DNA from 2 places in the Rhizobium sp. CC1099 genome. Region 2 is predicted to be linked to the other one. Evidence: riboswitches for the same ligand, from Rfam matches in the RefSeq annotation. Region 2 holds a riboswitch; the other holds the start of a gene.

Region 1 (4,901 bases), on a different replicon from region 2:
CTACGGGCTCTTTGCCGCAATCTCGAACTTCTTCGGTCTCGCGACCCCCTATGTGCTCGCCGACAAGGATCTCGCCATCTACGCCGTGCTTGCCGTTATCGTCTGGAAGTATTTCGGCTTCCACATGATGCTCTTCATCGCCGGCCTGCAATCGGTCGACAAAAATGTGCTCGAAGCAGCTGAGATCGACGGGGCGACAGGCTGGCAGAAGTTCCGCTATGTGACGCTGCCGCTGCTTGGATCCACGCTGCGCCTATCCATCTTCTTTGCGGTCATCGGTTCGCTGCAGCTCTTCGACATGATCATGCCGCTGACAGGCGGCGGGCCATCGAATTCGACGCAGACGATGGTGACCTTCCTTTACACCTACGGCGTCATGCGCATGCAGGTTGGTCTCGGCAGCGCCGTCGGTGTCGTCCTCTTCATCATCTGCATGACACTCGCCTTCGGCTACAAGAGGATTTTCATGCGCAATGATTGACACGAGCTCCACCATTCGCATGCCGCTGCAGACGCGGGTTTATCTCTACGTGTCGCTGACGCTGATTGCGGCGCTGGTTCTCATCCCGTTGCTGACGACGGCGCTCGGCGGTTTCAAGACGCTGGGCGACCTGCGCACCAATCCCTTTGGGCTCCCTGCAGAGTGGCAATGGTCGAATTATACCGATATCCTCTTCGGGGAGCGATACTGGCTGCAGATCTTCAATTCGCTGGTCATTGCAGCGCTCACGGTCTCTCTCACGCTGATCGTCTCGTCGATGGCCGCCTTCACCTTTGCGCATGTCCGTTTCTTCGGCTCGTCGTTCCTGCTGAACTATTTCCTGCTCGGCCTGATGTTTCCGGCAGCAACGGCGATCCTGCCGCTCTTCATCCGCATCCGCGATCTGGGTCTTCTCGATACCTATTGGGGCGTGGTGCTGCCGCAGGTCGCATTCGGCCTCGGCATGAGCATCCTGCTTTTCAGGAATTACTTCCGAAACCTCCCGGAAGAATTGTTCCAGGCGGCCTTTGTCGACGGTTGCGGCTATCTGCGCTTCTTCTGGTACATCTCGCTGCCGCTTGCGCGGCCGATCGTTGCAACCGTCAGCATCATCTCCTTCGTTGGCAGCTGGAACAGTTATATCCTGCCGCTGATCATGCTGAATTCGGAATCGAAATATCCGTGGCCGCTCGGCATCATGGTCTATCGTGGCGAGTATGGCACCGAATGGCAGCTGGTGCTCGCCTTCATCGCGCTTACCATCCTGCCGACGGTGATCGTGTTCTTCGTCGCCCAAAGGCATATCATCGCCGGTCTGACCGCTGGTGCCGTGAAGATCTAAGCAGACCTGTGCATCATGCCCAGAGCTGATGAAAATGCTGAACCGGACCGTGGCCCGAACCGACGCTGAGCGTGCCGGCTTTGGCAACGGCGGCAGCCAGGTAATCTTTGGCTGTAGCGACCGCGGCCTCGAGCGATCCGCCCTTTGCGAGTTCTGCTGCAAGCGCGCTCGAAAGTGTGCAGCCGGTGCCGTGCGTGTTCTTCGTCGGAACGCGTGGCGCTTCAAACCAGGTAATCCCGCTTTCGCTTACCAGGACGTCAGGGCTTTGCATCCCGCCAAGATGGCCGCCCTTTACGAGAACGGCAGAGGGACCAAGCGCACGCAGCTTTTCCGCTTGCCGCTCCATTGCATCTCGGGTCCCTGCGGCCGGCTCTCCGAGCAGAGCGGCGGCTTCTGGCAGATTGGGGGTAAGAAGCGTTGCGAGCGGCAAAAGCCGGGTCTTGAGAAAGTCGATGGCTTCAACATCAAGGAGGGCAGCACCTCCTTTGGCAATCATCACCGGATCGAGCACGATCGGTATGCCGCGGTGCGGCAAAAGGGCATTGGCGACAGCTTCGGCAATCGGTGCATTGGCGATCATGCCGATCTTGACCGCATCGACACGGATATCGGCGAAGACCATGCCGATCTGCTCGGCGACGAAGTCAGCGGGAACTGCATGCACGCTGGAAACGCCCTGGGTATTCTGAGCCGTCAAGGCCGTCAAAACGGCCATGCCATAGGTGCCGCGCGCCGAACAGGTTTTCAAATCGGCCTGGACGCCCGCGCCGCCCGAAGGGTCGGAGCCGGCAATGGAAAGAACGTTGCATATCATGCGCGTGCCTTTCGGATTGCGTCAGTAATGCTCGCGGCAGCCTGCCGCGGATCGGGCGTGCCACAGATAGCAGATACGACCGCGAGCCCCTTTGCCCCTGCCGCAAGCACATATTCCGCATGGGTCGCCTTGGGGCCGCCGATCGCGACCCCTGGTACGCGGCAGGCCCTCGCGCGCCTTGCCACGCCATCGATGCCGATCGGAGGCTTGTGATCCGGTTTTGTCGATGTGGCAAAGACAGGACCGATACCGGCATAGTCGACGATTGCCGGGTCGACGGCCGCGGCCATTTCCTCGGTTTCCACCGAAAGTCCAAGGATCATCGATGATCCGATCTGTTTGCGCGCGTCGCGGGCGGCCATGTCATCTTGGCCGACATGCAACCCATCCGCCTCGATCGCAATTGCAGCCTCGGCGTCGTCGTTGACGATCAGAAGGGCGCCGGTTTCGGCAAGCGCGGCTTTCAACGCTCGGCCGGTCTTGACCCGGCCTGCCGTGCCTGCCTGTTTATCGCGCAGCTGTATGATCGTTGCTCCGCCGGAAACCGCGGCGAGCGCCGTCTTGACCATGCCGATACCGGCGCACAGATCCGGGTCGAGGACAAGATAAAGGGAAAGATCGAAACGCTTCATCTCGATGTTACTCTTGCCGCAGCATCGAGTGCGGTTCCATCGAGCTGCGCAAGCGCGTCAAGGAGGCGCCATGAAAGGGAACCGGGCCTGATATTCATCGCGACGTAGTTGGTGATGCAATGCACGAGCGGCGGCGGCTCGCGCATGGCAGCGAAGAGTTGTCCGGGTGAAGTTCGTATCGGCATTTGCCCCTTTCTGGCGGGGCAAATGCGCGGGGAGCCGGACTGAATAAACAAGGCTCCGAGCGACTCCCTCCGCCAGCATTATCCGGTTCAGGTTCGAAGGGTACTTCTCAGCCCGTCTTGCAACGAACGCCCCTGTCTCTCATCGTGGTCTTCATTGCAGACAAATCTCTGGCTGTCACCCCTAAAAAAAGCATGGCTGTATTGCCTGAAGTCAGATCCCGCTACCAACATCTGCCCTTTGAGAGCCTGATGGGAGAAAGGCGGGAATAAAGACGTTTTCATGCCGCTCTTTTGTCGAACTATGGCGGCTCCTTTTTCGGCGGGCGGCGGAGTTGCAAGCTTCGATGACGGCGATGACAAGAACGAGCCCGGACGCTCAATGCTCCGATATTTGTTGGGACTCTCCGGCGCGTTCGGCCGGAATGCACACCCACTCGGGGCGACTGCGATCATGTATTGCGTAATCGTTTTCGTTAAATATTCTGGCTACATCGTCAAAATTCTCGGTAACTTCCACCACTATAAGTGGTCTTATATTCGCTAGACAGTGCGAACTACCGAGAAGCACGCGGTGTTCGGCACCCTCCACATCTATCTTCAGCAGCGCCGGACGAAGGCCCGTCTCTTCCAAGAACGTGTCAAGCTGCATCATCTCGACCGTGACGGATTCCATCAGCGCATCGCTGAACGCATTTTCTCGGGTTTGTTCAAAATTTTTATAGTTTTTGTCCAATGAATTGTTCTGTCCCGACAGGCCTTCTATCCAAAATTCCACGGGGCCATCGAGATCTCCACACGCGGCTTCAACGATTTTAATGTTCGCAAAGCGCTCTGTATTGGTTCGAAGATACGGCAAATTGTTGGGCCCAGGTTCGAAAACAATAACAGTACCGTCATCGCCAACAATCTTTGCTAAATGAACCGAAAGATAGCCGATATGGCCGCCGAGCTCGACAACGGAATCTCCGGGCTTTGCAAGTTCGGCGAGCGTCTTCATGATATGCTTCTCGCGGTGCTTCCCTTTGAACCAATATCCCCGATGTTTATAAAGGTTTAATCTTATGGGCGCATCGCGCCACCAATGATGGCGCACGATAATATCGCGCGTTCCCCAAGTGCGAAGGACATGGAGTGCAACTCGCCGCAGAGGGCGGTATCTCGCCAGACTTCGCAGCGGCATCGTACGGTCTCCGATCGAAGATGTTTGAAGGACAAGCTCTCCAAGCTTGGAAGTTACTTCACTTTTTTGCGTTTTAGAATACCTTAAACCGACGGAGGCGTTGGCGATGAGCTTAAATGACGTTACATCGGCTGATAAAATCGATGAACGCGCAAGGGGGCATGGGCAACCTGCGGTCGCGACAATTTCGCAGTCTTTGGAGTTATATGCATTTTTTGCTGCTATATTTCTATGCTCGATGAATTATTTTAGAAGTGAATATATTTATTTCACGCTTGCAGATCTGTCTTTTCTTCTTTGCTTTTCTCTCGCTGTTGCGAACGCGAATATTGTCGTCAATGTCATTGGCAAGCTGAGCACGGCCGCCTGGTGTATTGGGCTTGCCTTGCTGCTTTTGGGGTTGACTGCAAGCAGCATCGTAAGCCCAGGGCCGGAACGCGGACTCGTGGTCGTCCTGCAGTATTTCTACGCGTATTTTATTGTGCTGCTTTTGTTTGGGGGAAGGAGCTATGACGAGCTCTTAGCGGCGGCAAAGATTTATGTCTCTTCGATATTTATAATTTGTATACACGGTATCTTTCTCATTCATGTTATTGGAGAGACAAATACGCAGTTCGTCACCGGGAGCGGACGCTTTAACGGATTGATGGAAAGAGAAAATGCGTGCGCCGCCGTTATTGCGCTCGCAATTCAGGTCCTGCTTCTGCTCGTTTCCTTAAGAAAATTAAACAGGTTTCTCGCGCTTTGCGCGTTTGTAGTCATGACCTA
Region 2 (4,901 bases):
AGCTCATCCCGGCTGACTGCCAGAAGATCGGCTCCTGCAGCAGCTTTATGAGATCGGCGTGCAACCCGGCGGCGATGATCGACACAAGCGGGAGGCCGAGGAAGAGCACGGCGATCAGCAAGAGCAGACTGTCGGCCAATCTGGCACATTGCCCTTTGCCATCAAGCCGCTTGATGTCTCTGCCTTCGGTCAGGCCCTCGTCTCCGGCAGGCGGAAAAAGTGCCATCGCGCCGAGGATCATCGCCGTCAGCGCGATCTGCAGGAGCGACAACGCGATTGCGCGGCCGGGGTCGAAATCGAAACGGAGCGACTGGTAGATCGCGACCTCGATCGTGGTTGCTGCCGGGCCGCCACCGAGGGTTAGCACCAACGTGAAGCTGGTGGCGCAGAGCATGAAGATCAATCCGGCTATCCCAGGAATGAGCGGGCGGATCGCCGGCCATTCAATGAAGCGGAAGACCGAGCGGGGCCGCATGCCGAGGCCGCTTGCCATCAGCCAGTATTCGGCGGGCACGCGTTCGAGACCTGCAAGCATCAGGCGGCAGGCAAGCGGCAGGTTGAAGAAGACATGGGCGAGAAGAATGCCGGTTAGCCCATAGATGCTCACCGGTTCGTCAAGCCCGATCTTCATCATAAGCGAGTTCAACAACCCCTGCCTGCCCCATATCCCGATCAAGCCGAGTGCGCCGATCAGAACCGGCAGCCCCATAGGAACCGCCATCAGGCGGATGATCCAGATGCGCCCTAGAAAATGCGGCTGGCGAGCGAGCGCGCGTGCGACCGGAATCGCGAAGACGATGGAAAGTGCGGTCGAAAGCAGCGCCTGCAGCAGCGTGAAGCGCAGCACACGCAGAATATAAGGATCGAAAAGAATGCCGACGATGGCAGCGCCGCCTCCGGCAAAAAGCAACGAGAACGCTGCAAGTCCGACAAACAACGTGACGGCGGCGAGGCTGATCGCCCCGCCGGTCAATGCACGCTGCCGTTCGGCTGCGGTCTGCAGCATCAGTTCATGCTCATCGCCGCAAGCCACTCGTCGATCCAGGCCTTGCGGCTTCTGGCGACCTCGTCGGAGCTCATCAGGAAGGTCTTGGCCGGATTGACGAGCTTGCTAAAGGCATCCGGCAGCGGCTTGGAGGTTGCGGAAACGGGCATCATCCAGTTGTTCGTCGGGATGGTATCCTGGAAGCCGGGCGTCATCATGAATTTCAGGAAGTCGCGGGCAAGATCCTTGTCCTGCGCATTCTTCAAAAGGCCCGCGACTTCGATCTGGATATAGTGGCCTTCCGAGAAGGCTGCGGCCTGGTAGCGATCGGTATTCTCAGTCACCATGTGATAGGCAGGGGATGTGGTATAAGACAGCACCATCGGCGCCTCGCCCTTGGTGAACAGGCCATAGGCCTCGGACCAGCCGGGCGTGACCGTCAGGATGCGGTTCTTGAGTTTGCCCCAGGCTTCCGGCGCCTTGTCGCCGTAAATGGATTTGACCCAGAGCAGCAGGCCGAGGCCCGGCGTCGAGGTTCGCGGATCTTCGATCACGATCTTCTGCGAAGGATCACCTTCGACCAGATCCTTCATGCTCTGAGGCGGGTCCTTGATCGTTTGCGTATCGTAGATGATCGCGAAGTGACCGTAGTCGTAGGGAACGAAGACATCGTCCACGAAGCCGCCCGGCACCTTCAGCGCGCCGACATCGACGCCACTTGCGTCGAACAGGCCGGTCTCCTTGGCTTCGGTGACGAGGTTCGTGTCGATACCGAGGACGACGTCAGCCTTGGTGGAAGCTCCCTCGAGCTTCAAGCGCGAAAGCAGGGCGACGCCATCGGCGACGCTGACGAAATTGACCGTGCAGCCGCATGTCTTCTCGAAAGCGTCCTTGACCTTCGGCCCGGGTCCCCATTCGGACGTGAAACTTTCGTAAGTGTATATGGTGAGCGTCTTTTCCGCGCCGTGCGCGGCAGACAAGCCGAGCGTCGCGGCGAAAAATGCTGCGGTCAGCGAAGAGATGATCGATGTGCGGCCGGACATGGTGCGCCTCCTCCTTGAGTTTCTTTTGAAGGGGAAAAGGGCGTTGCCGAATGTCACGCGTCTAATCCCTCCGCCGGTGTTAACCGGATCAGGTTCCGCGGGTTGGCTCGATGCCTCTCAGCCGGTATCCTTGCGGACATCCAGGCACCCCGTTAGAGCGTCGGCAGATGTATCGCCATGAAGGCTTTATGACAAGGGCGAAGCGCGCTGACCGTAGCCCCTTTCCCTTGGCCCCTGCTTTGCGCTATGGGCAATGCCATGAGCCAATCCACTTTCACGATCCTGCTCGGCGGCGAACTCGCCCTGACCGAGCGCCTGCGTTCTGCCGTTTCAGGCAGCCGCTTCATCGCCGCCGACGGCGGTATGCGGCATGCAGCAGCGCTTGGCGTGGTGCCGGAGCTTTGGGTCGGGGATTTCGACTCGACGCCGCCGGATCTGGAGGGCGCATTTCCGCATGTCCCGAAACAGCCCTACCCGGCCGCCAAGGCCGCAACGGATGGTGAAATCGCCGTGTCGGAGGCGATTGCGCGCGGCGCACGGCGACTTGTCCTTGCCGGTGCGCTCAGTGGCGAGCGCTCGGACCACGCGCTGCAGCTCCTGCTTTACGCCGTCAGCCTTGCCGAACAGGGTTTCGACATTCTGTTGACCTCCGGAACGGAGGAGGCCGTGCCGCTTCTCGCTGGTAAAATTGAGCTCGATTTGCCGAAGAACAGCCTGTTTTCGGTGTCCGGCTTCAGCGAACTTCATGGTCTTTACATCGAGAATGCCCGGTATCCGCTCATCGATTTTCATTTGCCCTTCGGCTCCTCGCGTACCATTTCCAACGTCGCGGAAGGCAAGGTTCGTTTTAGGCTCGGCAGCGGCCGGGCGATTGTCCTTGCCCGCCCTTATGATTTTTCCGGAGTCTGATTTTTGGCCCCTCCCATCCTGAAACTCGCCGATATCTTCCTAAGCTTCGGCGGAACGCCTCTCTTGGCCGGCGCGGCCCTGCAGGTCGAGCCGGGCGACAAGATCTGTCTGGTCGGCCGTAACGGGTCGGGCAAATCGACCCTTCTGAAGATTGCGGCCGGCATCGTTGAAGCGCAATCGGGCGAGGTTTTCCGCCATCCATCCTCGACGGTGCGCTATTTGGAGCAGGCTCCGGATTTCGCCGGTTTCAAGACGGTGCAGGCTTATGCGGAAGCCGGTCTTGGGCCGGGCGATGATCCTTATCGCGTGACCTACCTCCTCTCGCATCTCGGCCTTACTGGCGAAGAGGACCCGAAGAACCTCTCCGGCGGCGAAGCGCGACGCGCAGCGCTTGCCCGCGTGCTGGCGCCTGAACCGGATATTCTCCTGCTTGATGAGCCGACGAACCATCTCGACCTTCCGACCATTGAATGGCTGGAAGGCGAACTTCAGAAAAGCCGCAGCGCGCTGGTCCTGATTTCCCACGACCGCCGTTTCCTCGAAAAGGTCTCTACGGCGACCGTCTGGCTCGACCGGGGTATGTCGCGGCGGCTCGACCGTGGCTTTGCCCATTTCGAAGCCTGGCGCGATCAGGTGCTCGAGGCGGAAGAACTGGAGCAGCACAAGCTCGGCAAGGCGATCGAACGCGAGGAGCACTGGCTGCGCTATGGCGTAACCGCTCGGCGCAAGCGCAACATGCGACGCCTCGGCGAGTTGCAGACCATGCGCTCGCAGCATCGTGGCCACAAGGGGCCGCAGGGGACCGTGCAGGCTGCGGTGTCCGATGCGCAGGAATCCGGCAAGCTGGTGATCGAAGCGGAAAAGATCACCAAGACTTTCGATGACCGTCAAATTGTTGCGCCGTTCTCAATCCGCGTCCATCGCGGCGATTGCATCGGTCTGGTCGGACCAAACGGCGCGGGCAAGACGACGATTCTGAAGATGCTGACGGGACAGCTTTCGCCGGACAGTGGCACGGTGAAGCTCGGGACCAATCTCGAGATTGCAACGCTCGACCAGAAGCGCGAAGATCTCAATCTGGAGGATACGCTCGCGCACTACCTGACCGACGGGCGCGGCGAGAATCTGCTGGTGAACGGGGAGCAACGGCACGTCACCGGCTACATGAAGGAGTTCCTCTTCCAGCCGGAGCAGGCGCGCACGCCGATCAGGAACCTGTCAGGCGGTGAGCGCGCGCGGCTGATGCTGGCGCGCATCCTCGCGCGCCCGACCAACCTTCTGATCCTCGATGAACCAACCAACGACCTCGATCTCGAGACGCTGGACCTGCTGCAGGAAATCGTCGTCGGCTTCCCGGGCACGGTTATCCTCGTGAGCCACGACCGCGACTTCCTCGACCGCACGGTGACCTCGACAATCGCGCCCGCAGTCCCCGACGCGCCTGATGGGCGCTGGATCGAATATGCCGGCGGCTATTCCGATATGCTTGCCCAGCGCAAGGGCGCAATGGAGGAGCGGAAGAAGATCGAAAAGGCCGCGGAGAAGCCGAAAGCTGAGTCGGCTGCATCTGTGGCAGATGCCTCGAAGGGCAAAGGCAAGCTCTCTTACAAGCAGAAATTCGCGCTCGAAACCCTGCCCAAGGAAATGGCCAAGGCAGAAGCTGAAATCGCCAGGCGCGAAGAAAAGATGGCCGATCCCGATCTCTTCAGCAAAGATACTGCCACCTTCAACCGGCTTGCGGCGGAGATGGAAAAGCTGCGCGACAGCCTGACGAAGATGGAGGAAGAATGGTTGGAGCTTGAAATGCTGCGCGAAGAGCTGGAGGGCTAGGTTCCGTCCTGACGAGGAAAGGCTTCCGCGTTCTGTCAGATCGCGCAGGTCTTTTCTGCCCTTGGTTCGGACGCATAGTACTGCGACTATTCAAATGACCGGTGCAGGTGCGTGTGCCGTGCCAGTTCCTGCTG

What was found. Region 2 has a riboswitch for thiamine pyrophosphate ahead of thiB (thiamine ABC transporter substrate binding subunit). Riboswitches for the same ligand answer to the same signal wherever they lie in the genome.
Region 1: another riboswitch for thiamine pyrophosphate. It lies ahead of QA644_RS26240 (hydroxyethylthiazole kinase); the one in region 2 lies ahead of thiB (thiamine ABC transporter substrate binding subunit).

Annotation. Positions count from the first base shown of each region.
Region 1 is NZ_CP121642.1:1,047,114-1,052,014, forward strand. Features, by position in the region: gene QA644_RS26220 (sugar ABC transporter permease) at 1-481, shown strand, start outside; gene QA644_RS26225 (carbohydrate ABC transporter permease) at 474-1,322, shown strand; gene thiD (bifunctional hydroxymethylpyrimidine kinase/phosphomethylpyrimidine kinase) at 1,336-2,136, opposite strand; gene thiE (thiamine phosphate synthase) at 2,133-2,768, opposite strand; partial or broken gene QA644_RS26240 (hydroxyethylthiazole kinase) at 2,858-2,953, opposite strand; TPP riboswitch at 3,001-3,097, opposite strand; gene QA644_RS26245 (FkbM family methyltransferase) at 3,330-4,133, opposite strand; gene QA644_RS26250 (O-antigen ligase family protein) at 4,240-4,901, shown strand, end outside.
Region 2 is NZ_CP121641.1:3,716,740-3,721,640, reverse strand. Features, by position in the region: gene thiP (thiamine/thiamine pyrophosphate ABC transporter permease ThiP) at 1-1,006, opposite strand, end outside; gene thiB (thiamine ABC transporter substrate binding subunit) at 1,006-2,028, opposite strand; TPP riboswitch at 2,077-2,190, opposite strand; gene QA644_RS18565 (thiamine diphosphokinase) at 2,287-2,937, shown strand; gene QA644_RS18560 (ABC-F family ATP-binding cassette domain-containing protein) at 2,941-4,767, shown strand; gene QA644_RS18555 (ABC transporter ATP-binding protein/permease) at 4,858-4,901, opposite strand, start outside.